DNA from 2 places in the Deinococcus sp. JMULE3 genome. Region 1 is predicted to be linked to the other one. Evidence: riboswitches for the same ligand, from Rfam matches in the RefSeq annotation. Region 1 holds a riboswitch; the other holds the start of a gene.
The links. Region 1 has a riboswitch for thiamine pyrophosphate ahead of thiC (phosphomethylpyrimidine synthase ThiC). Riboswitches for the same ligand answer to the same signal wherever they lie in the genome.

Region 1 (14,222 bases):
GCTCTGGCGACCCTGCGCGGCGAGGGGCCGGATGACCTGACCGAACTGTGCGTGGCACTGGCCGTAGAAGCCCTGGCCGCCCAGGGTGAGGATGAAGCCGCCGCCGAGGCCCGCGCGCGCGCCACCCTGACCGACGGCAGTGCCCTGGCGAAGTTCCGAGCGTTCATTGAGGCGCAGGGCGGCGACGCCACCTACGTGGACGACATCAGCAAGTTCGACGTGGCGCCCGGCCGGGCCGACGTGACCGCCCCCGAATCCGGTTTCGTGGCGGGCATCGACGCCCTGAGCGTCGGCCGCGCCGTGCTTGTGCTGGGTGGCGGCCGCGAACGCAAGGGCGAGGCCATCGACCACGGCGTGGGCGTGGAACTCCTGCGTAAACCCGGCGAGGCCGTCCAGGCGGGCGAACCCGTCCTGCGCATCTACCACCGTGACGCGCGCGGCCTGGACGCCGCCCAGCGCCTCCTCACCGAGGGCCTGACCATCAGCGCCCAGGCCCCCGCGCCGGAACCGCTGATCCTCGACCGCGTGTTCTGAGTTGAAAGTCAAAAGTTGATGGTTGATGGAAGGCCACCCCTCTATCAACCATCAACTTTCGACCATCACCGCCCCTTACCGTCTGCCGTAGCCGCTGCCGCCGGGGTTGGTCTCGGGGGTGCTGGTGGTGCGGGCGTCGCCGCCGCCCCGCCCGAAGTCGTTCCTGCCGGAGGCGTAGCCGCCCTGGGCGGGCGTGACGGTCGCGCCGAAGCCCTGCACGGGCGCCTGACCGTACCCGGCGGGCATGCTGGCCGCGCCGCCCGCCGTGCCGATGCTGGGGTCGTTGGCGAGTCGGGCGAATTCCTTGCTGTCCACGGCGCGCTCCACGCCCACGTCGAAGGAGATCACGCGGCGGCGGTACAGGTTCGCCAGGAAGGCGTCCATGGTGACCATGCCCTCGCGCGCGCCGGTCTGCATGACGCTGGTGATCTGGAAGGTCTTCCCTTCGCGGATCAGGGCGCGCACGGCGGGGTTGGCGATCAGCAGTTCGTACGCCAGGATGCGGCCCTGCCCGTCCAGGCGGGGCAGCAGCTGCTGCGTCATGACCGCCACGAGGTTGTTCGCGAGCTGCACGCGGATCTGCTCCTGCTGCTCCTCGGGGAAGACGTCCACGATACGGTCGATGGATTCCGGCGCGGAGTTGGTGTGCAGGGTGCCCATCACGAGGTGCCCGGTCTCGGCGGCGGTCACGGCAGCCTTGATGGTCTCGTAGTCGCGCATTTCGCCCACGAGGATCACGTCGGGCGCCTGGCGGAGCACGGCGCGCAGCGCGTCGTTGAAGCTCATGGTGTCCGCGCCGACCTCACGCTGGTTGATGATCGACTGCTTGTGCGTGTGCATGAACTCGATCGGGTCCTCGATCGTCATGATGTGCAGTTTCTTGGTGGTGTTGATGTGGTCGATCATCGCCGCGAGCGTCGTGGATTTCCCCGAGCCGGTCGGGCCGGTCACGAGCACCAGGCCGCGCGGCGCGTTGGAGATCTCGATGACGTTCGCGGGGAGGCCCATCTCCTGGGCGCTCTTGATCTTCGTGGGGATCAGTCGCAGCACGCCGCCCACGTTGCCGCGCTGCATGAACGCGTTCACGCGGAAGCGGGCCTTCTCGCCCAGCGCGAACGAGAAGTCCAGTTCGCGGCGTTCCTCGAAGGTCCGCTGCTGCTTCTCGTTCATCATGGAGTACATCAGTTTGCGGGTGTCGGTCGGAGCGAGTTCCGCGAAGCCCTGCGAGTCGTACACGCCCTGCAGCTTGAACTGCGGGGACAGTCCGACGGTGATGATCACGTCGGAGGCGCCCTTGTCGGCGGCGAAACGCAGGATATCGGTGATGTCGGCGGCGGGCTGGGTCATACGGGTCACCTCGCGGGTGGAATGGGAGGCTCAGGGTGGGGCGGCCGGGTTACTTGCTGGTGACGGCCAGGACCTCTTCCAGGGTGGTGATCCCCTTGAGGGCCTTGTCGATGCCGTCCTGGCGGAGGGTCTTCATGCCGCTCTGGTTGATGGCGACCTCGTTGATCTCGGTGGCGTTCTTGCCGCTGCCGATGGCGACGCGCAGCGGCTCGTCGATCACCATCAGTTCGTGGATGCCCATGCGGCCCTTGTAGCCGGTGCCGCCGCAGCGGTTGCAGCCCGCGCCGCGCATGAGTTGCGCGCCGCGCAGGTCCCGCTCGGTGATGCCCAGGCGGCGCAGGACGTCCGGGTCGGCGTTCGTGGGCGCCTTGCAGTCCGGGCAGACCTTGCGCACGAGGCGCTGCGCGACCACGCCCACCACGGCCGCGCCGATGTTGAAGTGCTCGACGCCCATCTCCTCCAGACGCACGATGGCGCCCGGCGCGTCGTTCGTGTGCAGCGTCGCCAGCACGAGGTGGCCGGTCAGGGCGGCCTCCACGGCGATCTTGGCGGTCTCGGCGTCGCGGATCTCGCCCACGAAGATGATGTCCGGGTCCTGTCGCAGGAAGGCGCGCAGCGCGCGGGCGAAGGTCATGCCCGCCGTGTTGTTCACCTGCGACTGCACGATGCCCGGAATCTCGTACTCGACCGGGTCCTCGATCGTCGTGGTGTTCTTCTCCGGCACCGCGATGCGCTTCAGGGTCGAGAAGGAGGTGAAGGATTTCCCCGAGCCGGTCGGGCCGGTCACCAGGAAGATGCCGTTGGGTTTGTGGATGGTGTCCAGGTACCGCTGGTAGTTGTGCTCACTGAAGCCCAGCTGCTCGACTTCGGGGATGTTGCTGGCCTTCTGCAGCAGACGCATGACGGCCTTCTCGCCGTACACGGTGGGCAGCGTCGAGAGTCGCAGGTCAAGGTCGATGCTGCCCTTCTTGAAGCGGATGCGGCCGTCCTGCGGCACGCGCCGCTCGCTGATGTCGAGGTGCCCCATGATCTTCAGTCGGGCGGAGATGCTCTGCGCGCTGCCCTTGGGCAGTTCGTTCTGCTCGCGCAGCACCCCGTCGATGCGGTAGCGGATCTTCAGGGCCGTCTCGGTCGGCTCGATGTGGATGTCGCTGGCCTCCTGCAGCGCCGCCTCGCGGATGATGTTGTCCACCACGCGCACCACGGCGTTGTCGTCCAGCCCGGCCGTGAGGTCCTCGGCGTCCTGGCGTTTGCCTGCCGTCTCGCGTTCCTTGCTTTCCTTGGCGAGCTGCTGGTTCAGGTTCGCCATGTCCTGACTGCCGAAGTACCGCTCGATCAGGCGGGTGATGTCCTTTTCCGCCATGACCGCCGGGACGATGTCCCGCCCGGTGATCAGCTTCAGGTCGTCCAGCGCGAACACGTTGCGCGGGTCCTTCATCGCGACGACCAGCGACTCGCCTTGCAGGCGGACCGGGACCACGCCGTAGCGGCGCGCGGTGGACTCGGGGATCATCAGCGCGACCTTGCTGTCCGGCGGGTTCTGGACGGGGTCCAGGAACTCGTAGCCGAGCTGCGCGGCCAGCGAGCGGGCCAGCATCTCCGGGCTGAGCTTCCCGGACTGCACCAGCGTGTCCTCCAGGCGCCCGCCCCCGGCGTTCTGTTTCTGCAGCGCCGTGTCGATCTCGTCGGCGGCGGCGAAGCCCAGCTCGACGATCACCTCGCCCAGCGGTTTGACGCGGCCCTCGCGGGCCTGCACCTGCAGCGCCTCGCGCAGCTGCTCGCGCGACAGGGTGCCCTGCTGCACCATCTGCTCGCCCAGCCGCCCACGCTGCGGGTAGAACCGCTCGATCAGCGTCTCGATGTCGCGCGGTTTGGCCAGCACGAGCTGCACGGGCCGCCCGACGAGCGCCTCGATGTCCTCGCGTTTGCGCGGGTCGCTGGCGACGACGGTCACGCCGTGATCGGTCTCGTCGACCGGCACGGCGGTCAGGCGCAGCGCGTCGGCGCGCAGCATGCTCCCCAGCACGTCCTCGCTGGGCTGGAAGTCGCGCGGGTTGCGCAGGAACACCGCGCCGACCTGCTCAGCCAGCACCTCGTACAGCTGGTCCTCGCTGATGATCCGCTGCGCGATCAGCGTGCTGCCCAGCGGCTCGCCGGTCTGCTGCTGCGCGTCGAGCGCCACCTGCAGCTGCGCGTCGCTGATCAGGCCGCGGCTGATCATGCGCTGGCCCAGCATCCCACCCGCCGGGCCGCCCTCGGCCTCGGCGGGCGCCTCGACGGTCAGGTGCAGTTCGGGGTAGTACGTGGCGATCGCCCACATGATCTGGTCACGCAGCGCCTGGTACACCTCGATGTTCAGGCCGCTGTCGTCCTCCAGCGCCTCGATGGCCATGCTCGACAGCGGGTCCACGATCGCGACGCGCAGCGTCTGGCCTTCCAGCGCGAACGGGAACGCCTGGTGCTGCAGCGCCGTCTGGGCGCGCACGGCCTGCACCGCGCCGGGTTCGGGCGTGACGACCAGCAGGTTCACGAGCGGAATGCCGAGCGCTTCCTCGATGGCGCGCGCGATGCGTTTCTCGCCGACCATGCCGGAGTCGATCAGGATCTCCGCGAGGCGCCCGCCGACCTCGGCGTGGCGGACCAGGGCTTTTTGCAGGTCCGTGTCGTTCACGTACCCCTGTTCGAGCAGGATGGCGCCCAGGCGCCGGTCACCGATGGAAAGAGCCATAGCGTTTCAGTCTCCTTGCGTGAGGGAAATGGGGAGTCCAGTGAGGGTGGGTGTCGGGAACATCAGTGGTGCCAGTCGTGTCCGTAGCGTTTCAGAACCGCGCGTTCCAGCCTGCGGGCCACACGCGTATGAGGAAGGGCGTTGGTGACCAGAGGTCGGACCAGAATAGTGTGCATGCCGCTCAGGTTGCCGCCCAGCACGTCCGTGAACAGCTGGTCGCCGACCATGCCGACCTGCTGAGCTGGGAGGTGCAGTTCGCGCAGGGCGCGGCGGAACGCGCGGGGGTTGGGTTTCCCGGCCAGCCCGACCCCCTGGAATTCCAGTTTGTCCAGCCAGAACTGGGCGCGTTTCCCGGTCGCGTTACTCAGGAGGTACAGGCCCACCCCGGCGAGTTTCAGGTCCCGCACCCACGTCAGGGTCTGCGTGACGCCCGCCGGGTCGTAACTGCCGTAGGGGACCAGGGTGTTGTCGAGGTCCAGCAGCAGGCCGTGCAGTCCGCGGTCCGCCAGGAATTCCGGCGTGATGTGCGTGACATGGTCGATCACGTCCGCCGGGCGCAGCAGGCTCACGCGGCGCTCCCGGCGCGGCCGATCACGGCCCACATGCGCCCCGTCACCCCGGCGTCGCGCCGGAACGAGTAGAAGTCTGTCTCCGTGGAGCAGCGGCCGCTGACCCACACCTGCGCGTCCGGCACGCCCGCGTCCAGCAGCGCGGCGCGGTTCGCCCCGGCGAGGTCCAGGTGCGGGCCGGGCTGCACGAACGCGCCCAGACCAGCATCGGTGAAGGCGTCCGCGACGCCCTGGCCCACCGGGTACGCGGCGGCGCAGATGCCGGGCCCGACCGCCGCGCGGATCCGCTCCGGGCGGGCGCCCAGCGCCGTCATGGCCTCCACGGTCCGAGCGCCGATGCGGCCCAGCGTGCCCTTCCACCCGGCGTGCGCGGCGCCCAGCACCCCCGCCTGGGGGTCCTCCAGCAGCAGCGGGTAGCAGTCGGCGGTGCCGATGGCGAGCAGCACGCCTGCCTGCGCGGTGACCAGCGCGTCCCCGGTCCAGTGGCCGCCGCCAGTCACGGTCACCACGTCGGTCCCGTGCACCTGCGTCAGGCGCGCCACCTGCGCGGGCGTGAAGCCCAGCGCGCCGGTCAGCTGCGCGCGGTTCGCAGCGACCACTGCCGGGTCGTCCTCGCGGTCGTCCAGGTTCAGCCCCGCGTAGGGACCGACCGAGACGCCACCCCGCCGCGTGGTGAACGCGTGCGGTGCGCTCAGGTGCGGCGCGTGAAGCAACATCAGCCCAGTATCGCGTGTCATCTCTCACCGGATTCTGACGCTTTTTGCACGCCACGCACCGTGAAGTGCCGCGCCCGGTCCGATTTTTTGCACCCGCATCAGCGCCGCCGGGCGCGGATTGCTAGAGTCCCCCGCATGGTGCAGATTGACCTGAGTGACAAGACCGCCCTGGTGATGGGCGTCGCGAACGCCCGCAGCCTCGGCTGGGCCATCGCCGAGCAGCTTCTCTCGGCCGGGTGCCGCGTGGGCTTCTCCTACCAGGGTGAACGCCTGAAGAGCGAACTCGACAAGCTCCTGACCGGCAAAGAAGGCGTGTGGGCCCAGCAGGCCGACGCGACCAGCGAAGCAGACCTGACCGCCCTGTTCGCCCGCGTGAAGGAAGAGTTCGGGCACCTCGACTACCTGATCCACTCCATCGCGTTCGCGCCCCGCACCGCCATGGACGGCCGTTTCCTGGACACCACCGAGGCCGACTGGAACACTGCCCTGAACGTCAGCGCGTACACCCTGGTCTCCACCGCCCGCCACGCCGAGCCGCTGCTGCGCCCCGGCGCGAGCATCGTCAGCCTCACGTACCACGCGTCGCAGAAGGTCGTGCCCAAGTACAACGTCATGGGCGTCGCCAAGGCCGCGCTGGAGGCCACCACCCGCTACCTCGCCAGCGAGATGGGCGCGGCCGGCGTGCGCGTGAACACCATCAGCGCCGGACCCATGCGCACCATCGCCGCGCGCAGCATCCCCGGCTTCGGCAGCATGTTCGAGAAGGCCGCCGAGGCCGCCCCGCTGGGCCGCAACGCCACCCCCGACGAGGTCGGCAAACTGGCCCTGTTCCTGCTGTCGGATCTCGGCAGCGGCGTGACCGGACAGACCGTGTACGTGGACGCGGGCTCCAGCATCATGGCCATGAAGATCGAACAACCGAGCTGACCGCTGCCCCCTGACTGCGGTGTTCAGGGGCGCGCAGTTGCCCCTTCGGGAGAACCGGCAACGCTGTGAGCCGGGGGGCAGACCGTCAGCCGGACTGCCGTCCTGGCGGGTGCGCGCCCGGTATCCTGGGCGGCATGACCCTCTCCGCGCACGCCCTGCTGCTCCTGAACGCGCAGCGTCACGACCTGAACGACCGGCCCGACGAGCGGGCGGTGGCGCGCGACTGGGCGCATCACGTGGACGAGGCCCGCGCGCAGGGCTGGGTGGTGGCGTTCGTGCAGTGGGACGCCCCCCACGGCGCGGACTGGGACACCTTCTCGAAGGAGTGGACGCTGCACCCGGACTTCCGCGCCGAGCAGGGCGACGTGCTGGTCCGCGCCGAGATGCCCGACGCGTTCGAGGGCAGCGAACTGGCCGCGCAACTGCACGCCCGCGCGGTGCAGAGTCTGCACCTGCTGGCCCTGAGCGGCACGCCCGCGCTGGACGCCACGCTGGCGTCGGCGCAGGGGCAGGGCTTCCGGATCGAGTCGCTGGAAGTGCCCGCATGAACCTCGACTACACGCTGGACGTGCTGGTGCGGCTGCTCGCCACGCCCAGTCCCACGGGCTTCACGGACGCGGCGGTGGCGCTGCTGGAGCAGGAGTTGCAGGCGCTGGGCGTCGCGGCGCAGCGGACCCGCAAGGGCGCCCTGACCTGGGAGGTCGCCGGGACCGGCGAGGGGCACGTGACGTTCAGCGGGCACGTGGACACCCTGGGCGCGATGGTCAAGGGCGTGAAGGACAGCGGGCGGCTGCGGCTGTGGCCGCTGGGCGGGTACGACTGGGCGACCGTCGAGGGCGAGGACGTCCTCGTGCACACCCAGGCGGGCCGCACCCTGACCGGAACGGTCGTGAACGTCCGCCAGAGCACCCACGTGCACGGCGCGGCCCTGCGCGACCTGAAGCGCGACGCGGCCGTCATGGAGGTCCGCCTGGACGAGGCGGTCTTCAGCGCCGGGGACGTCCGCGCGCTGGGCGTGCAGGAGGGCGACTTCGTGAGCTTCGACGCGCGCCCCCGCGTGACCGCGAGCGGGTACGTGAAGGCCCGCCACCTCGACAACAAGGCGGCGGTCGCGGTGTTCCTGGCGGTCACGCGTGAACTGCTCGCGTCCCCCGCGCCCGTCACGGCGTCCTTCCACGTCACCACCTACGAGGAGGTCGGGCACGGCGCCGCCACCGGCATCCCCGCGCACACCGACGCGCTGATCGCCGTGGACATGGCGGCCGTCGGGGAGGGGCAGACGAGCAGCGAACACTGCGTCTCCCTGTGCGTGGCGGACGGCGGCGGGCCGTACGACCACGCGCTGGGCAACCGCCTGCGCGCCGCCGCCCGCTCGGCGAGCCTGGACCTGCGGGTGGACATCTACCCCTACTACGCCTCGGACGGCACCGCCGCGTGGCGCGCGGGTGGGGACTACCCGGTCGCGCTGATCGGGCCGGGCGTGGACGCCAGCCACGCCTACGAGCGCACGCACACCGACGCGCTGCGCGCCACGGGCGAGCTGATGCTGGCCTACCTGCGCCAGTAAGGCGCGTGCTGGGAGCGGGTCCGGGTGAAGGCGGCCCGGGCCCTCCGACCGTCAGGGCGTCGGCGGGACGTGGTCGAGCGTCTCGGCCCCCAGCGCCCCCTCGGGCCGGGGCAGGTCGTTCTCGCGCAGCAGGTACGCGGTGACGTCCAGCACCTCCTGGGCGCTCAGGGTGCCCCGGCGGTCGTCCGGCATGGTGTCGCGGATCAGGTCGTGCAGCGCGCGGGGCGGCACCGTGCGGTACAGCGCGCGGAAGTCTTCGCCACCCAGTCCGGGGGCGCTGACGCCCTCCAGACGGTCGCCGTGGCAGATCGCGCAGGCCAGGAAGTAGGTGGTCTCGCCACGCTGAAGCTGTTCGGCCTGCGCGGACGTGGGGACGGCAGGCGGCGTGGCGGGGGTGGGGGTCCCGGTCGCCACGGCACTCAGGGAGGCCAGCAGGGGCAGGAGCAGCAGGGCAGGGGCGCGCACGCCGGGCACTCTAGCGGGGGTGGGGTGCGGGGTGGATGAACCGGGTACACTGGCCGGAAAAGATGTATACAATCCTGGCTTGTCCCTGTAAGCTGGACGCGTGCTCTCTCTTCAGAAGGCGGCGAACATCCTGGGTGCATTCAGCGCCGAACAACCCGAATGGGGCGTGCGCGCCCTCGCCGCGCACCTGGGCGTCCCCCGCGCCACCGCCCACGCGTACCTCGCCGGACTGACCGAGGCCGGATTCCTGCGCCGCACCCCCGCCGGCAAGTACCGCCTCTCCTGGCACATCGCCGAGATGGGCGCGCAACTGACCTCCTCGCTGCCCTGGTTCCAGGAAGCCCGCGCGCTGATCACCCGCCTCGCGCTGGAAGTCCGCGCCGTGGCGTTCCTGTGCATCCTGGAAGGCGAGGAGGTCGTCGCCGCGATCCGCGAACGCCACCCGGACGCCGACATCGACCTGCCGCTGGACATCTACCTGCCGGCCACCGCGACCGCCAGCGGCAAGATCCTCTACGCGCACGCCGACATCACCCCCCGCACCTTCGCCGCGTGCACGCCCAGCTCCATCACCAGCCTGGACGAGTGGCGCACCGAAGTCGCCAAGGTCAAACGCCTCGGGTACGCGTACTCCATCGAGGAATGGGTCCCCGGCCAGTGCACCCTGGGCGTCCCCTACCACGCGCTGCACACCGCGCACGGCGACACCGACACGGTGGTGGCCGCCATCGGCGTGCAGATGAGCGCCCAGCGCTACCTGCGCGAGGAACGCCACATCCGCGAACGCGTCGTGCAGATCGTCCGCGAGGCCGAAGCCCTCCCGTAACCCACCCCCAACGCAGCGCGCCGCCCGGAACGTGAAACTGGGCGGCGCGCTGCGTTCACTCCTCGTTCAGTTCACCCGTGCGCGGCATCAGCGTCCAGTCCGTGACCGCCCAGCCCTGCGCGCCGCGCGCGAGGTTCACGATCATTGTGAAACGCTCGCCGTTCACGTACTCGCTGTCCGTCTTCGCGTCCGTGAAACCCACCGTGGTCGTCATGACCGCCTGCGCCCGCGTGGGCGTGTCTGTCAGCAGCCGCACGGAGCTGAACGTGAAGTTCCCCAGCCGCTCCAGCGCGAACGCCTCCTGGCTCTTCCAGCTTTCCAGCCACGGCTGCGCGCGGGTCACGGCCGCCTGCACGCGCCGCCGCACCTCGGCCTGCTGCTCGGGCGTGCGCTTCACGTCCCGGAACTGCGCCGCCACGTGCCCCGCCACGCCACTCAGGTCGCCCAGCAGCCCCGCCGTGACGCCCAGCGCGTCGTCCTTCAGCTCCGTCATGCCGCCCGCCGACAGGCGCACCGGCAGGTACCGCACGCTGCCGCTGCGCGCGTCCCGCAGCAGCGCGTCGTCCCGACCCGACGCGCGGCGCACCGTCGTGGACGGCCACACCGGCACGACCGGCTCACCGTACCGGTCACGGGTTACCGGTACCGACAGCAGTGCGGGACCCGCCACCACCTCCGACCCCTGCACGCGGTACAGGCGCAGCGTCGCCGCGTCCCGGCCGATCACCTGCCCCAGGTACGACCGCACACCCGGCGCGAGGAACGCCCCGCCGATCCCGCCCCGCTGCGCGTCCGGGTTCACCCCGGCCCGCGTGGGCCAGTCCCACAGCCCGAAATCCGACACGTCCTGCTGGATATCCGGCCCGTAGTTCGCCAGCCAGTCGCGGTAGGGGGGCTGCAGGCCCTGCGCCCACGCGTCCGCCGCCGCCCCGCCGCGCGTGATGAGGCGCGTGGCGTACTCGGCCAGCACCCCACCACCGAACAGCTGATCGCCGGGCCGCGTCAGCGAGTACGACTCCATGAACGCCGGGAACGCCCGCGTGTTCTCCACGAACCGCACCCCGCCCGGCGTGGGCAGCAGCGAGTACACCACCGGCAGCGGCGCACTCTCCGCGAAACTCAGGCCATACCCGTACGCGAAGCGCCAGTCCGACCCGATCAACTCCAGCGGCCCCCGACCATCCAGCTGCCGCGCGTCCAGCGAATCACTGTGCGCGCTGAACGCCGTCAGGAGCTTGCGGGGCGGGCTGGTCAGCGAGTACAGGTGATGAGTGAAACAGCAGTGCGCGCCGCCCGAGAAACCCGCCAGCAGCACCTCCGGCACGCCATCTCCCGTCACGTCCCGGCACCAGTCCACGCTGACCATCGTGTCCGTGACGGTCGCGTACGTCACGCCCGCCCGCGACAGCGTCACGCGGTCTTCCGGATCGTCGAAACCGTTCTCGACGGTCTTCACGGTGTACGCCCCGCAGGTCGCCAGGGTCGTCTTCGTGGGCGGGGCAGCCTGCGCGCGGGCGGGCGCAGTCAGGAGCAGGGCGGGCAGCAGCAGGAGCAGGGCACGGTTCATGGAAACCTCCGGAATGCGAAGAGCAACAGAACAGTCAGCTCAGAGGAATGAAGCAGTTCTCCTGATCTCCCGTACCGATCATCATGATCTCGTTCCGCCCCTTCCTAAAAGCAAAAGCGGAAAAGTCGGGGAGTGAGAGAACCTGGGCGAGCCGCCTATCTATCGAGTTGAGACCTTCAAAAACAGTCGTCGTATGAAAATCGGCGGATGTGAGTTTGGTATACGCCACCTCGTCGTTCCAGTCCTCAATTGACACGACACTCCACCCGTGGTGGCTCCCCCCGAGTTTGACGTCCCTATGGAAGACTATGACGCTGTCCAGATTGAGATCACGGCGGAGGGACAAGGAATCTCGGTACGAAAAAGACACAATGGGTTGACTGACCTTGCTGTGAATCTTGCGCCTTCCGAGATAATCTCCGAGCGTCTGAGTGATGTCGTTCCGCCATTGAAAATTGTGGTCACATGGTTCCTGAAGGAAGATATTGCGACCCGCCCTGATCATTCTCAGTGGCAGCCAATCAAGGATGACGTCCTTGCTGAAAACGCCATCCAGAATAAATTCATCCAGGAGATTGCCGAGCAGTTCAGGAGCCTGATTTCCTAGCGGCGATTGAGCATCGAACATCAACACGGTCTCGCCGTATGGGAGTTTGAACGTCTGTGTCTCTGACATCTTCGGTACTCCTGATCGTTGTCGGGGTGGTCGCCGCTCCTGTCCGGACGTATGGGCCGCTGGCCTTCATCTTCGCCCGTCTGGACGGGGAAGACCAGTCTTGCTTTCGTGCGGGGCGCGTGCGGTGTACACTCGCCGCACAGTCACCAGGGGTGCCGACCGTCAAGAGCGTCGGCTGAGAGAACACCGTGTTCAACCCTAGGAACCTGATCTGGTTCATACCAGCGGAGGGAGCGTGACGGGTGCCGAAACGTCTTTGCGTGTTTCGCCCCCCTCCGACGCGTGAGGGGGGCGTTTTTCTATTGGCAAGCCACTGACCTGACCCGACCTGACGGGCGGCCCTGACAGTCGCCCTCCCAGCTCCGGACGCCCTCGCGGGTGCCCGGCGGCCCCGTCCTGTTCCCATTTCTCTGGAGTGCCCATGACTACCCTGACCCCACCCCCGACCGACCCCGCGACCGAAGCCCTGACGATTCTCGACCCGGAGCTGACCGCGCCGTTCCCGAACAGCGAGAAGGTGTACCTGACCGGCACCATTCATGCAGGGGTGCGGGTGCCCGCGCGGCGCATCCGGCAGTCGCCGACCCTGGAACGCGTGGGGGACCTGACCCGCACCGTCCCGAACCCGGCCCTGCTCGTGCCGGACACGAGTGGGCCGTACACGGACGCCCGCCTGAGCGTGGACCTGCGCGCCGGGCTGGGGCACGCGCGCCCCTGGCTGGCGGGGGACGCCCGGCTGGAACTGGCGCGGGAGCGGCGCCACCCGGCGCTGGACGTCAGTGGCCCGCTGCCGTTCCCGCGTGTGCCCCGGCCCCGCCGCGCCCGCCCCGGCGCGGGGATCACGCAGCTTCAGGCGGCGCGGCGCGGCGAGATCACCCCCGAGATGGAATTCGTCGCCCTGCGCGAACAGTTGCGGCAGGAGGCGGATTTCGACCTGACCCACCAGCACCCCGGCCAGGGGTTCGGGGCCGCCATCCCGCGCGAGATCACGCCGGAGTTCGTCCGGTCGGAGGTCGCGCGGGGCCGCGCGGTGATTCCCGCGAACATCAACCACCCGGAACTCGAACCCACGATCATCGGGCGGAACTTCCGGGTGAAGATCAACGCGAACCTCGGCACCAGCATCGTGACCAGCTCCATCGAGGAGGAGGTCGGGAAGATGATCTGGGCGACCCGCTGGGGTGCCGACACGGTCATGGACCTCTCCACGGGTCGGCACATCCACCCGACCCGCGAGTGGATCGTCCGGAACAGCGCCGTGCCCGTGGGGACCGTGCCGATCTATCAGGCGCTGGAGAAGGTCGGGGGTGTGGCCGAGGACCTGACCTGGGACGTGTACCGCGACACGCTGATCGAACAGGCCGAGCAGGGCGTGGACTACATGACCGTCCACGCCGGCGTAAGGCTGGCGCACCTGCCGCTGACCGCGCGGCGGCGCACCGGGATCGTGTCGCGTGGCGGAAGCATCCTCGCGAAGTGGTGCCTCGCGCATCACCGCGAGAACTTCCTGCACACGCACTTCGCGGACATCTGCGAGATCCTCGCCGCGTACGACGTCACCTTCAGCCTCGGGGACGGCCTGCGCCCCGGCAGCATCGAGGACGCGAACGACGCCGCGCAGTTCGCGGAGCTGGACACGCTGGGCGAACTGACGCGCGTGGCGTGGGACCACGGCGTGCAGACCATGATCGAGGGTCCCGGCCACGTGCCCATGCAGCTCATCCGCGAGAACATGACCCGGCAGCTCGACGTGTGCCAGGAGGCGCCGTTCTACACGCTGGGGCCACTCACGACCGACATCGCGCCCGGGTACGACCACATCACGTCCGCGATCGGCGCGGCGCAGATCGCGTGGTACGGCACCGCCATGCTGTGTTACGTCACGCCGAAGGAACACCTGGGCCTCCCGGACCGGCAGGACGTGCGCGACGGCGTGATCGCGTACCGTATCGCCGCGCACGCCGCCGACCTCGCCAAGGGCCACCCCGGCGCGCAGGCCCGCGACAACGCCCTGAGTAAAGCGCGGTTCGAGTTCCGCTGGGAGGACCAGTTCAATCTGTCCCTGGACCCCCTGAAGGCCCGCGCGCTGCACGACGAGACGCTGCCCGCCGACGCGGCGAAGACCGCGCACTTCTGCTCCATGTGCGGCCCGCACTTCTGCTCCATGAAACTCAGCCACGACCTGCGCGCCCCCGACGTGCTGGCCGGACTGGAGGAGAAGGCCCGCGAGTTCCGCGCGCTGGGCGGCGAGGTGTACGTGCCCCGCCAGGAACATGGGCCGGAGGGGGAGGCGTGACCCT
Region 2 (14,222 bases), 870 kb from region 1:
GCGTCATTCCCGCCGCCGCCGAACCCAGCGACCGTGACCGCGAGATCGAATCGGCGGCGCTGGCCCTGCCCGGACAGATCCTGGGCCTGGTGGACGACCTGAAGATCAACATGGCGATCGAGGCCGCCATGAACTTCGTGCGTGACCTGAACCGCTACATCGCCGAGAGTGCCCCGTGGACCCTCGCCAAGAGCGAGGAGACGCAGCGCCGCCTGGACACCGTGCTGTACACCGCCGCCGAGGGCCTGCGCGTCGCCAGCGTCGCCCTGGAAGCCGTGATTCCCGTCAAGGCCCGCGAACTGCGCGCCCAGCTTGGCCTCGGCGGGCACACGTACGCCCTGCAGGCCGCGTGGGGCCTCACGCCCGCCGGGACGCGCGTGCAGGGCGGCGCGATCCTCTTCCCGAAACCCGAACCGAAAGACACCCCCACCCCCGCCGCGCCCATTCCGAAGCCCGGCAAGAAAGAGAAAACCATGACCCAGACTGCCCCCGAACCCGCTGCTCCTGAAACCACCGCCCCCGCCACGCCCGCCGCTGCCCCTGCCGCCCCCGAAGCCACGGAGACGCTGATCAGCATCGACGAGTTCGCCCGCATCGACCTGCGCGTCGCGCAAGTCATCGCCGCCGAGGCCGTCGCGAAGGCCGACAAGCTCCTGAAACTCACCGTGAAACTCGGTGAGGAGGAACGCATCGTCGTCAGCGGCATCCGCAAGTGGTTCGAACCCGAAGCGCTCGTTGGCCGCAAGGTCATCCTGGTCGCCAACCTGAAACCCGCCAAGCTGCGCGGCATTCAGTCGCAGGGCATGATCCTCGCCGCCGAGGACGACCAGGGCAACCTGGACCTCGTGGGCCTGGGTCTGGACCTACCCAGCGGCACCAAGGTCCGCTGACCCGGCACTGACCCGGACTGACCCCGCACCGCCGCCCGCGCCCCACGCGCCGGGCGGCGTTCACGTTGCATGACGGTCCCGTCACGGGCTGCCCCGCAGGCGCGGGCTACACTGCACCCATGCCGTTTGTCGTCGTATCCGGTCTGTCCGGCAGTGGAAAAAGCACCGCCCTGCGAACCCTGGAGGACGCCGGGTTCTTCATCACGGACAACCTCCCGCCCGAACTGTGGGGCGCGATGCATGACCTCGTGCACGCCCGCGGCCTGACCCGCGTGGCCATCAGCACCGACGTCCGCACCCGCGACTTCATGGGCGCGCTGGAGGACAGCTACGTGCGCCTCTCACGCCGCCGCGAGGACCTGCGCGTCCTGTTCCTCGAAGCGAACGACGACGTGCTGCTCAAACGCTACAACTTCACCCGCCGCGAACACCCGCTGGGCGAGAACCTGATGTTCGACTTCGCGCGGGAACGCGAACTGCTCGCCCCGCTGCGCTCCATCGCGGACACCGTGATCGACACGACCGCCCTGAGCGCCAAGGACCTCGCCGCGCAGGTCCTGCGGGTCTACCGGCTGGAACACGACTTCCACCTGCGCCTGATGTCCTTCGGGTTCAAGCACGCCCCGCCCCGCGACGCGGACCTCGTGCTGGACGTGCGCAGCCTGCCCAACCCGTACTACGATCCGGAACTGCGCCCCCGCACCGGCCTGGACCCCGAGGTCGCCGCGTACGCCTTCCAGGGCGAGGCCAGCGAGCAGTTCTACGCCGACCTGCGCGACTTCGTGCGGGTCGCCGCCGAACGCGCCCGCACCACGGGCCGCCACGGGTACACCGTCGCGATCGGCTGCACCGGCGGGCAGCACCGCAGCGTCGCCGTCGCCCACCGTCTCTCGCAGGACCTCGCGGACCTGAACGTGGACATCATGGATCACCGCGACATGAAAGAACCCCATGAGTGACCCGCCACTCCCGCACCGCGCCCCACCGGAAACCCGCCGCCGCGAACTGCTCGCACGTGGACAGCTGGCCGGACGGCGCGCCCGCATGTGGATGTCCCCCGGCCTGGGCGTCAAACGCTGGCTGGCGCTGTTCGTCATCTGCACCCTGATCGGCGCGGTCGGCGTGCTGCACTTCACCTGGACCGGCCCGCTGCACTTCACCGCCACCCGCTGGATCCTCTGGGTGAACGCCCTGATCCGCCCCGAGGTCATGCCGCTGTACGTGGGCGGCATCGTCCTGATGACCCTGGCCCTGCTGGGTGCCCTGCTGAGCATCGTCATGCTCAACCGCTCGGTCCTCAGCGGCACCGGCACCGCCCCCGAACAGGCCGTGGACCTCATGTACCAGAACCGCCACCTGTCCCGCGGGCCGCGCATCGTGACCCTGGGCGGCGGAACCGGCATGTCCAACCTCCTGACCGGCCTGCGCGTCCACACCGGGAACACCACCGCCATCGTCACCGTCGCCGACGACGGCGGCAGCAGCGGGCGACTGCGGCAGTCGCTGGACATGATCGCCCCCGGCGACCTGACCGACTGCTACGCCGCCCTGAGCGACAGTCCCGTCATGACCCGCCTGCTCCTGCACCGCTTCACGCGCGGAGACGGCCTGGAAGGCCACACCTTCGGGAACCTGATGCTCGCCACCCTGAGCGAACAGGAAGGCAGCCTCAGCGACGCCATGCTCGACATCCACGAGGTGCTGCGCATCCGCGGCCGCGTGTACCCCGCCGCCACCCAGCCCCCCACCCTGGTCGCCCACCTGAAAGACGGCCGTACCGTGCGCGGCGAGAGCCAGTTCGCTGGTCACGTCACGCCGTCCCGTATCGACCACGTGACCCTGGACCCACCCGACCTGCCCGCCCTGCCCGAGGTCGTGCAGGCCATCCGGGACGCCGACCAGATCGTCCTGGGCCCCGGCAGCCTGTACACCAGCATCATTCCCGCGCTGCTCGTACCCGCCGTCGCGCAGGCCCTGCGGCAGAGTCCCGCCCCGCTGATCTACGTGGCGAGCCTGATGACCGAACCCGGCGAGACCGACGACCTGACCCTCGAAGGGCACGTGCAGGCCATCGCCCACCACCTGGGCCGCACGCCCGACTGCGTGCTGGTGAACAACGCCGTTCCGCCCCGTGACGTGATCGCCCGCTACGCCGCCGAGGGCGCCCACCTGCTGAGCCTCAACGGCGCCAGCCGCGACCTGCGCGGCCGCAGCGTGATCCTGCCCCTGCTGCACCCCGGCCAGGCCCGCCACGACCCGGCCGCCCTGGCCCAGGCGCTGCTGTACGCCGCGCCCCGCCGCGACCAGACCGTCTGAATGTCGCAACTGGAAGCGGGCGCCCCGTGCGGAGGGCGCCCGCTTCCTGCTGTTGCCGTTATACGGGATTCAAGTGATTCCAAAACATTCGGAGTCGCCCAGTGGCCCCCTCACCCTTCCGTCGCTTCGCTCCTCCCTCCCTCTCCCACATCCCACAGGGGGAGAGGGGACAACGGAAGGCAATCACGTTGGAAGCAAGTCAATTTCATCCCGTATTACAGGCCCAGCAGGCCCAGCGCGACCGTGTCGGTCAGTTCCCGCTGGAAGGGCTGCACGAGCGCCCGTTCCTGCGCGGTGCCGGTCTGCACGTCGCGGTTCAGGTCCGGCACCTGCCCGTTCTGCAGGGACTGCGCCGCCTGCGAGAAGTCGATGCTGGGCACGCCCAGCGCCCGGTTCACGCCCGCACGGACCGCCGCGTAGCGCTCGGCGCTCATGTTCTCGCGGTTCAGGGCGGCCACCTGCGCCTGCCGGGCCGCGCCGACACTGCCGCCCACCTCGCGCAGCACCGTCATCATCTGGAACAGGTTCGGGTTCTGCCCGTTCTGGATGTCCGTCCACACCTGCTGCACGCCCGTGAACGACGAACCCATCGCCTGCCGCACGTCACGGCGCACCCGCACGAACTTCTGCACGTCTGCCTTCGTCAGGGCCGCGTTCACGTTCCCGGTCGGGGCGGGCGGCGTGACCGTCCCCCCACCCTGAGTCTGCCCACCCTGCGCCGGTCCACTCTGGGTCTGCGCGGTGGGCGTCTGCCAGTCCGCCAGGAACGCCCGCGCGGGCTGAATCACCAGGAACCACGCCAGGCCGCCCAGCAGCGCTAGCACCAGCAGCGTGCCGCCACCGCAGCCCAGACACCCGCACCCCCATCCTCTGCCACTTGATCTCATGTCAGCTCTGTACGCGGGCGGCGCGCCAGGAGTTCCCGGGGCTATAGTCAGGGCAGACCATTACAGCTCAGCCCGGCGCGCCCGCGCCCAAGGAGTCCCATGAAGCGTTCCGTGACCGCCAGTCTGCTTGCTGCCCTCGCCCTGTCCGCCTGCACCCCGGCGTCCGTGCCGTCCCCCACCACCGCCCGCGCGCACGACACCCGCACCTTCAAGGCCGTGACGCCCACCTTCACCGCCCTGCCCGGTGCGAGCATCTACCAGGGCGTCAGGCCCGGCCTGCACGGTGACGCCGCGTACGCCATCGAGGTGCCCGACACCTGGAACGGTCAGCTGATCATGTACGCCCACGGGTACGCCGGTGACGGCCCCGACCTGAAAGTCCAGGCGCCCGCCCTGCGCGCCTACTGGCTGAGCCTCGGGTACGCCTGGGCGGCCAGTTCCTACAGCGCCAACTACTACGACGTGCAGGCCGGCGTGGAGGACACCAACGCCCTGGCCAACGCCTTCAGCACCCTGACCGGCCGGGCGAAACCCACCAAGACGCTGATCATGGGCGTCAGCATGGGCGGGCACGTCGCGGGCGCCGCCGTCGAGAAGGAAACCGCGCAGGCCGCGAAGAACAGGACCACCTACGCCGCCGCCATGCCCGTCTGCGGCGTGATGGACGAGGAGTACGAATTCCAGTGGCTCGGCGACTACACCCTGGCCGCCGCGCAGCTCGCCGGACTGGGACCCAAGACCTTCCCGCAGGGCACCGACACGTACCGGGCGCTGCTGCCCGACATCATCGGCGCGCTGTTCAGCAGCGCCACCGACCCCGTCTGGCAGGAAAACGCCACCCAGGGCGCCAAACTCCGCGAGATCGCCCGCAACCTGACCGGCGGCCCCCGACCCGTGTTCGACCTGGCCTTCCGCCTCGGGTACTGGCAGAAAGCGGTCCTCGGTACCGGCGGCGCTGACGGGACCATCACCGGCATCCTGCCGCGCAACATCTACGGCAACGCGGGCACCACCTACCGCTGGACGACCGGCGCGACCCCCACCCCCGCCGAGATGGCCTTCAACGCGGGCATCCTGCGCGTCACGCCCGCCGCTGACCCCAACCCCGCCCTGAGCGGCAAGGTGCGCTACCTGCCCCGCGTGAACGGCGAGATCAGCGTGCCCGTCCTGACCCTGCACACCACCGGGGACTTCTACGTGCCCTTCAAGCACCAGCAGCTGTACCGCGCCGCCGTGAACGCCGCCGGGAACGGCGACCGCCTCGTGCAGCGCGCCATCCGCGCCGCCGGACACTGCGAATTCACCGGCCCGGAACTCGTCGAGGGCTTTAACGACCTCGTGAAATGGGAGGCGGGCGGCGCGAAACCCGCCGGGGACGACGTCGCCACCCCCGCCGTGCTGGCCGACCCCAACTACGGCTGCGCCTTCACCCGCAGCACCCGCCCCGGCGTGGACGCCTGCCCCGCGAACTGACAGCGGTGTTCAGAGGTGTTGAGGGATTTGCTCAATGCCTCTGAACCGAGCAGAGCGAGAAGCCGTCAACATCAGCGGTTGGAAGTGGAGTTGAAGGGCGTGCCGTTGGCCCTTCAATGGAACTGGAAACCGCTGTGAGGGGAGAAGGTTGTGGGCTGTAGGCAGTAGGGAGTGGGAAGAGAGGGGGCATTCCGTGCCGGAGTGCCCCCCTCTCGTCACTCGGGCAGGGTGGGGAGCACCGTCAGCAGCGCGCGGCCCTCGCGCAGCGAGGCGGTCACGGTCCCGCCCGGCGTCTCGTTGCTGACCGTCCAGCCGCTCCCCAGCGGGATATTGGCGTTGTCCAGCGGCCAGCGCACCCCGCCCAGGCTCAGGCCCCGCAGGTCGGTCACGGCCAGCACACTCAGCGTCGCGCCGCGCGGCACCTCCAGCGACAGGGGAGAGGCAGGCGTCAGCGGCCAGCCCCACTCGTCCCCGCTCGTCAGGGTCACGCGCAGGCCCTCCAGCTCCGTCAGGCGCAGGGACAGCAGCGCCAGCGCCAGCGTGTGATCGAAGCGCCCGCCGAACGCGCCCAGCAGCACCAGTTCCGTCGCGCCCCGCTCGCGCGCCACCCGGATCGCCAGTTCCGCATCCGTCTCGTCCTTCGCCGCCGGATGCACCTCACGCGGGGCGTCCACGAACACGCCCGCCGACGAGTCGAAATCCCCCACCCACACGTCCACCCGCACGCCGAGGCCCCACATGCCCAGCAGCGCCGCGTGCCGCGCCCCACCATCCGCCGCGACCACCACGTCCGGGCGGGCAGCGCCGCCAGTAGCGGCGAATCCACCAGCCGACCCCCACCAGCACCCACGCGATCACGCCCGGTCCTCCGGCAGGCGCCGCACACCCGACTCGTCCACGCTCAGACGCAGGTGGTCCCCGTCCAGCGCCGCCGCCTCCCGCGCACTCAGGGTCAGGGACAGCGGCCCCCACGCGTGCGCGACCGTCACCTGCACGCCTCCCTCCACTGGCTGCCGCGCCGTCACCGGCCAACGGTCACCCACACCGGGTCGCAGCGCCTCTTCCGGCACGAACCGCACCCAGCCCGGCCCGTCCGGCAGGAGGTTCGACTCGCCCAGGAACGCCGCCACCCACGCCGTCGCGGGCCGCGCGAACACCTCCTCGGTGGCCCCCACCTGCACCAGCTCACCCGCCCGCATGACCGCCACGCGGGCAGAGAGCGCCCGCGCCTCCCGCTGATCATGCGTCACCAGCAGCACCCCCGCCCCCCACCCGCGCGAACAGGGACCGCAACCCCGCGCGCAACTCCGCGCGCAGCCGCTCATCCAGGTTCGACATCGGCTCATCCAGCAGCAGCAGTCCCGCCCCTGTCGCCAGCGCCCGCGCCAGCGCCACCCGCTGCGCCTGCCCCCCCGACAACTGCGCCGGACGCCGCGCCTCCAGCCCCGGCAGATCCACCAGCGCCAGCGCCTCGCGCGCCCGCGCCTCCGCTGCCGCGCGCCCCGCGCCCCGCACCCGCGGCCCGTACGCCACGTTCCCCAGCACACTCAGATGCGGAAACAACGCGTAATCCTGAAACACCAACCCCACCCCACGCGCCTCCGGCGGCAGGCCCGTCACATCCCGCCCCGCCACCACCACCGACCCCGCATCCGGCCGCTCCAGACCCGCCACCACCCGCAGCACCGTACTCTTCCCGCACCCGCTCGGGCCCAGCAGCGCCACCGTCTCACCCGCCGCCACGTCCAGCGACACACCCCGCACCGCCGCCACCCCACCAAACGATTTCTGGATGTCACGCAGCGACAGGGCAGGGGGAAGGTCGGTCACGCGGGACAGCATCTCACGTCACCTCGCCCTCGCCGCCGTCCAGCAGCGTGAAGGCCAGCGTGGCGAGGATGAGCAGCGCGGTCGCCAGTGCGCAGGCCTCGCCGAGGTTGCGTTCGCCGGGGCGGCCCAGCCGTTCGTACAGGCCGGTGCTGAGGGTCGCCCACTCGGGCCGCGTGAGGACCAGCGTCGCGCCGAACTCGCCCAGCACGGTCGCCAGGGCCAGCGCCCCGCCGCCCCGCAGCGCCGGGAAGGCCAGCGGCACCGTGACGGACCGGAATGCCGCGCCGCGCGTGGCGCCCAGTGAACGCGCCGCCTCGAACAGCTTGGGTGGAATGGCGCGCAACGCGGGCAGCAGCGAACGCACCACCAGCGGCCACGCCAGTAGCGTGTACGCCGCGATCAGCATCGGCAGTGTCGCGGCCAGCACCGGGTACGCCAGCAGGTACCCGACCGCGAGGCTGACCGGTGAGACCATCAGCGGCATCAGCGACACCAGGTCCAGCGCCCGCGACCCGGCCCGCCACGCGCCCAGCGCGTACAGGCCGCCCAGCAGCGTGGCGCCCGCCAGGGCCATCAGCCCGAAGCGCAGCGTGTTCCACACCAGCAGTGGTGTGTCCGGGTCCGCCAGCACGCCCTGCCAGTACGCCAGCGTGAACCCCGACGAGCCCAGCACGCCCCGCACCACCACCGCGACCAGCGGCGCGAAGCACACGAGCGTCACCACGCCACCCAGCCCCAGCAGCGCGGCCCGCGCCCCGCCCCGCGCGCGCGGCAGGCTACCCAGCGGCACGCCCACCCCACCCCGCGACAGCGCCACGTAAGCCCACGTCGCCAGCAGCGTGAACCCCAGCTGGCCCATGATCAACGCACTCGCCTCCGACAGACGCAGTTGCAGCGCCGTCAGGGTGTAGATCTCCACCTCCAGCGTCGCGAACCGTTCCCCGCCCAGCGCCAGCGGAAGGCCGAAACTCAACGCCGAGTACAGGAACACCAGCACCACCCCCGCCAGCACCCCCGGCAACGCTAGAGGCAACGCCACGCCCAGCGCCGCCCGCCACCAGGGCGCCCCCAGCGACCGCGCCGCGCCCACCACGTTCCCCGGCACCCGCGCGAACCCCGCGTAACTCAGACGCACCAGCACCGGCACGTTGAAGAACAGGTTCCCCAGCACCAGCAGCACCGGCGTGTCACTCAGGTCCACCCCCGACAGGCGCGTCACCCACCCCTGCGGCCCCAGCAGCGCACTCAGCCCCAGCACCGCCACCAGCGTCGGCGTCACGAACGGCAGCAGCAGCAGGCGCAGGAACAACCCCTTCCCACGCACCTCGAACCGCGACAGCAGAAACGCCAGCGGCACCCCGATCAGCGCCGCCACGCCCGCCGTCACGCCCGCCTGCGTCAGCGTCCACGCCAGGCGACCCTGGAAGTACGGGTCACGCCACACATCCAGGGTCACGCCACCCTCGCGCAGCGTTCTGGCCAGGGGGAGGACGAGGCAGAGTGCCACGAAGATCAGGCCTGGCAGGGCGAGGAGCCAGCCCTGGAGTTTCGTGCTGTTCATTGGAGGGCGCCTGCGGCGGGCTGCCCCACCCCCCAGCCCCCATCCCCAGGGGGGACGGGGGAGCAGTCGCTGCGCTCGGCAAGAGATTCTTTCGGTGCGGCGTATCTGGAATGGGCGGTGACGTGTCCGGCCTCGACGCCATCCTTCGCAACCGCCGAAGGCCCGCGCGCTTCGCGCACGACGGCTCGTGGGCCATGACGGTAGAGGGGCAGGAAGGCTTGGTGCATGTCAGCGGGGTCTACTTTTTCAGCTTTGGCAACAGCATGTCTGTAGGCTCCCCTCTAAGGGGAGCTGTCAGCGCAGCTGACTGAGGGGTCCTGCGCAGCAGCCGTGTGTCCTTCCGCTGCGAAGCAGCCTGTGTTCCCACTGCCCACTTCCCACTCCCCACAACCCTCACCTCGCGCGGAGCACCTGCGTCACCCACGCGTCCACGAGGCGCTGGGGGTTGGCGGCGATCTCGGCTTTCACGGTGGTGGGCTGGGGTTCCTGCGCGAAGGTGAACACGGGGTTCAGGGGGGTGCCTTTCACGGCGGGGTAGATCCACATGCGGGTGGGGATGTCGCTCTGGACGGGGGCGCTCAGCATGAAGTCCACGAATTTCCGGGCGAGGGCGGCCTGCTTGGTGCCTTTCAGGATGCCGACGCCTTCGAGCTGGGTGTAGGTGCTGCCGGGCAGGAAGAGGTTCCCGGTGGGGGACTGGGCGGGGAGTTTGGTGGGGTTGAAGCCGTCGGCGTAGAAGACTTCGGCGGCGGGGCTGCTGGCGTAACTCAGGACGATGGGGTACTTGCCGCCGTTGCGGGTGAAGTCCTTGTAGTAGGCGTCGCTCCAGCCGCGCGTGACTTTCATGCCCCCCTGCCGGGCGGCGCGCCACCACTGCCACGCGCCGGTTTCGCCGTAGTGGTTGACGGTGGCGAGGAGGAACGCGAGGCCGGGGCTGCTCGTGGCGGGGCTCTGCACGACGGTCAGTTTGGCGTAGGTGGGGGTTTTCAGGTCGTCGAGGCTTTTGGGCAGCGGGACGCTGTTTTTCTCGAACCACGCGCGGTCGTAGTTCAGGGCGACGAAGCCGTAGTCGACGGTGTTCAGCAGGCCGTCTTCGCTCAGGTGGTACGCGGCGGGCACGCGGGAGAGCAGGGGGCTCTTGTACGGCTGGAGGATGCCCGCCTGTCGGGCGCGGGGCAGCAGGCTGTTGTCCAGGCCGTACACGACGTCGGCGATGGGGGCGCGGCGGGTGAGGATCAGGCGGTTCAGGAGTTCCCCGGCGTCGCCACCCTTGATGAAGCGCACCTTGGCCCTGTTCTGCGTTTCGAACGCGGCGATGAGTTTCTTGTCCACGTCGAAGGAGTCGTGCGTGATGACCGTCAGGGTGGTCGGTGCTGCGGTGGTCTGGGCGCTGGCGGCGCTGGCAATGGCAAGTGCGGCAAGTACAGTCAGGTTGGTACGCATTAGAAAGTCCCCTCGCGTCACGAGGGGAAGCGGTGGGCCTGCGCCACGGGTGTGGGCGGCCGGTCACGCTCCCTCCGCCGGAATGACCCGGATCAGGTTCCTGGGGTAAGTCTCAGCCCGCCGCTTTCGGCAGGCACCCCCGGTGACGCACGCACGAGGATAGCGCACGCGGGCAACCGGGGCGCAGGTGGAGGGCTGACCGGGTGTACACTGGCGGCACCACAATTTCTGTTGTCCGCGTGCGTTCGCCGGTCGCTGCCGCCCGTCCCGAGGGGATGTTCGGGAAAGGAATGGTGATCTTTCGTGCCTCACCGCATCGTGAGTCTGGCCGCGCACAGCGGCACCGGGAAGACGACACTGGCCGAGGCCCTGCTGCACCGCAGCGGGGTCATTTCGCGCATGGGCCGCGTGGAGGACGGCACGACCCGCAGCGACCACACGGACGCCGAGAAGGCGCACGGCTTCTCGATCCAGACCGGGGTGCTGCGCCTGACCCACGAGGGCACGGACGTGACGGTGCTGGACACGCCGGGCTTCGCGGACTTCGTGCGGGAGATCCGGGGCGGGATTCGCGCGGCGGACAGCGTGCTGGTGCTCGTCAGCGCGGTGGGCGGCGTGGAGGTCGGCACCGAGCGCGCCTGGGCGACCGCCGACCGCTTCGGCATGCCGCGCGTGGTGGTGGTGAACAGGATGGACCGGGACCGGGCGGACTTCTTCACGGTGCTCGCGGACGTGCGGGCCAGCCTGAAGGGGCCGGTCGCGGCGGCGTTCCTGCCGGTGGGGGAGGGGCCGGACTTCCGGGGCGTGGTGAACGTCCTGACGGGCGAGGTCAGCCCCCCGCAGGACCTCCCGCCCGCCCTGAGCGGCGCGCTGCGCGAGGCGCGGGACGCGCTGCTGGACGCCATCGTCGAGACGGACGACGACCTGATGGGCCGCTACCTGGAGGGCGAACCCATCGGGGACGACGAGCTGGAGGCGGCGTACCTGCGGGCCGTCCACGCGGGCACCCTCTACCCGGTGCTGCCCGTCAGTGCCCTCAGCGGTGTGGGCCTGGACGCGCTGCTGCACCTGATGGTCACGGGGCTGCGCAGCGCCCGCGAACGCGGCCCGCTGACCGGCGTGGACGGCCAGACCCGCGAGCCCACCCCGGACGCCCCGCTGAGCGCGCGGGTGTGGCGGGTGTCCATCGACCCGTTCGTGGGCAAGGTCGCGTACATCCGCGTCTGGAGCGGCACGCTGCGGCCCGGCGACACGCTGCGCAACACCTCGCAGGACCTGGACGTGCGCCCCATGCACCTGTACGTCCCGAACGGCAAGGACCTCACCGAGGTGCCCGAACTGCCCGCCGGGAGCATCGGCGTCCTGACGAAACTCCCGGACCTGCACGCCGGGGACACCCTCGCCGACCCCGCCCGGCCCATCACGTACGACCCGCTGTGGCTGCCCGAACCGGTCCACACCGTCGCCATTCACCCCGCCACCCGCCAGGACGAGGACAAACTCGGCGCGGCCCTCGCGAAGCTGCGTGAGGAGGACCCTACCCTGCACTACGCCCGCGAACCCCAGACGGGCGAGCAGCTGCTGTCCGGCATGGGCGACATGCACCTGGGCATCGCCGTGGAGAAGCTGGCCGCGCAGGGCGTCACCGTGACCACCACCCCGCCCCGCATCCCCTACCGCGAGACCATCCACGCCCCCGCCGAGGCGCAGGGCAAACACCGGAAACAGAGCGGCGGGCACGGCCAGTACGGTGACTGCAGAGTCCGCATCGAACCCGGCCCAGGCTTCGCGTTCCGGTCTGCCGTCGTCGGCGGCGCCATCCCCGGCAAGTACATCCCCAGCATCGAGAAGGGCGTGCAGGACGCCATGCAGCGCGGCGCACTCGCCGGGTACCCCATGCAGGACGTCCACGTCACCGTGCTGGACGGCAGCTACCACGACGTGGACAGCAGCGATATCGCCTTCCGCACCGCCGGAAGCCTCGCCCTGAAAAACGCCGTGGCGAACGCCCGCCCCGGCCTGCTGGAACCCGTCATGCAGCTGCGCGTCCGCGCCCCCGCCTCGTTCACCGGGGACCTGATCAGCGACCTCCAGACCCGCCGCGCCCGCGTGCAGGGCATGGACCCCGAAGGGACCGTCATCACCGTCACCGCCCTCGTCCCCCAGGCGGAACTCCAGACGTACAGCGCCGACCTGCGCTCCCTGACCGGCGACCGCGGCGCGTTCAGCGTCAAACCCCACGGGTACCAGCCCGTCCCTGACCACCTCGCCAGGAAGATCATCGAGGCGCGGCAGGGGGAACTGGCCGGAGCGTGAACCGGGCCGCGTGAACCGGGCAGGTCGTCGCGCGGCCCCCACCCCACCCGCGTACCCTGGGGCATGGCGCACCCGTACCACCACGCGATCAGTTCCAGCCGACAGTTCGGCGGGACGCCCGACGAGTACCTGCCCATCCACAACTGGTTCGACCAGACCAAGGCCCACCTGCCGGACGTCCGCCACCGCGCCGTCCTGCACTCCAGCCTGGGCATCTTCCTGTGCGAACAGGTCTTCGGCACCACCCTGACCCTCAGCACCGGCAAGAAGGTCCCCGTGCGATTGATCGGCGAGCAGCACGTCCGCGAGGACATGGGCGGCGAGATTCCCACCGTGCAGGACTGGCTGGGCGACCTGCCCCTGCGCCCCTGGATGGCCCGCGGCGCCGCCCGCCTGAGCGAAAGCGAACAGGAGGAAGGCCCGTGAGCGTCTTCCCGCAGGGCTTCACCCGCCGCCTGCAGCGCGCCGGAGTGGCCCGCGTGCAGTTCACGTACCACTGGCACAGCGACGAGAGGCAGTTTGAACTGGAGGTGCTCGGCGAGGACGGACAGGCGCTGACCCTGCCGCCGGAACTGGAAGAGGGGATCCGGGAAGCCGTGTGGAACGAAGCCGTGTGGAACGCAGACTTGAGCACGTTCGGCACCTACCTGTGGGACCTCGCCAGCGGAGACGTGGTGCCGTTCGGGCAGCTGACCTACCTGACGGGGAACAGTCTGGGCGGCACCTACGAGGTGACCTTCACTGGCAACCCGGAGGAAGTCCTGGCAGCCCGCAGCACCCCCGACCCGACCCGGTCACAGGTGAACGCCTGGGTGACCTCACCCGACCCGCAGATCCGCGCGGCGGTCGCCGGGAACCGGTCCGTGCCGGACGACTGGGTCACGCCGCTGCACGGGGACCTGGACCCGTCCGTCTCCTGGACCATGCGCGACCGACCGGGCCGCACCCTGCCACTGTCGAAACAGGAGATGGAGGCCGGGAACCCCGCCACCCTGCCCCGCGTGCTGGACACCCTGGCCCGCAGCGAGTGGGCGCAGGTCCGCCGCGCGGTCGCCGCGAACCCCAGCACGCCCGGCCGCACCCTGACCGACCTCGCCGGGGACCCCGAATGGCGCGTCCGCCTCGCGGTCCTCAACAACCCGTCGGCGGCTGAGGACGTGCGCTCGGCGCTGCTGACGCTCTTCAGGGGGGCAGACGTGACGCTGCGCCGCATGGCAGCCCGAGCGGAATCCGTCCCCCTGGACCTGCTGAGCACGTACGCCACCGACCCGGACCCGAGCGTCCGCGCCGCCGTCATGGGCCGCGAGGACCTGCTAGGCGACCTGCTGAACCACCTGAAAGACGACCCACATTCGCTGGTGAAGGAAGCCTACGATCTCCGGGAGGACGAGACGAAAGAGGACCCCTTCGATCCGTCCTGGCCGCCCGAGGAGCAGTGGCGCGTCGCCCGGGCCGCCGGTGGTGGCCTTGAACTTCGCCATGACCTTGACTCGTTGGCGCAGGCGC

Region 2: linked by a shared signal. The riboswitch ahead of EXW95_RS05685 (thiamine ABC transporter substrate-binding protein) and the one ahead of thiC (phosphomethylpyrimidine synthase ThiC) in region 1 are both predicted to bind thiamine pyrophosphate.

Annotation. Positions count from the first base shown of each region.
Region 1 covers NZ_SGWE01000004.1:1,463,982-1,478,203, reverse strand. Annotated here, with positions in the region: gene EXW95_RS10045 (thymidine phosphorylase) at 1-534, shown strand, start outside; gene EXW95_RS10040 (type IV pilus twitching motility protein PilT) at 610-1,881, opposite strand; gene EXW95_RS10035 (type II/IV secretion system protein) at 1,931-4,609, opposite strand; gene EXW95_RS10030 (YqeG family HAD IIIA-type phosphatase) at 4,672-5,178, opposite strand; gene pgeF (peptidoglycan editing factor PgeF) at 5,175-5,894, opposite strand; gene EXW95_RS10020 (enoyl-ACP reductase) at 6,030-6,821, shown strand; gene EXW95_RS10015 (isochorismatase family protein) at 6,956-7,369, shown strand; gene EXW95_RS10010 (M42 family metallopeptidase) at 7,366-8,388, shown strand; gene EXW95_RS10005 (cytochrome c) at 8,440-8,853, opposite strand; gene EXW95_RS10000 (IclR family transcriptional regulator) at 8,954-9,679, shown strand; gene EXW95_RS09995 (hypothetical protein) at 9,735-11,246, opposite strand; gene EXW95_RS09990 (hypothetical protein) at 11,281-11,880, opposite strand; TPP riboswitch at 12,061-12,173, shown strand; gene thiC (phosphomethylpyrimidine synthase ThiC) at 12,344-14,218, shown strand; gene thiE (thiamine phosphate synthase) at 14,215-14,222, shown strand, end outside.
Region 2 covers NZ_SGWE01000004.1:593,004-607,225, reverse strand. Annotated here, with positions in the region: gene metG (methionine--tRNA ligase) at 1-890, shown strand, start outside; gene rapZ (RNase adapter RapZ) at 1,010-1,849, shown strand; gene yvcK (uridine diphosphate-N-acetylglucosamine-binding protein YvcK) at 1,842-3,206, shown strand; gene EXW95_RS05710 (hypothetical protein) at 3,422-4,030, opposite strand; gene EXW95_RS05705 (alpha/beta hydrolase) at 4,193-5,566, shown strand; gene EXW95_RS05700 (thiamine diphosphokinase) at 5,782-6,354, opposite strand; partial or broken gene EXW95_RS05695 (ABC transporter ATP-binding protein) at 6,421-7,408, opposite strand; gene EXW95_RS05690 (iron ABC transporter permease) at 7,410-8,957, opposite strand; gene EXW95_RS05685 (thiamine ABC transporter substrate-binding protein) at 9,351-10,400, opposite strand; TPP riboswitch at 10,452-10,551, opposite strand; gene EXW95_RS05680 (elongation factor G) at 10,704-12,716, shown strand; gene EXW95_RS05675 (hypothetical protein) at 12,780-13,142, shown strand; gene EXW95_RS05670 (hypothetical protein) at 13,139-14,222, shown strand, end outside.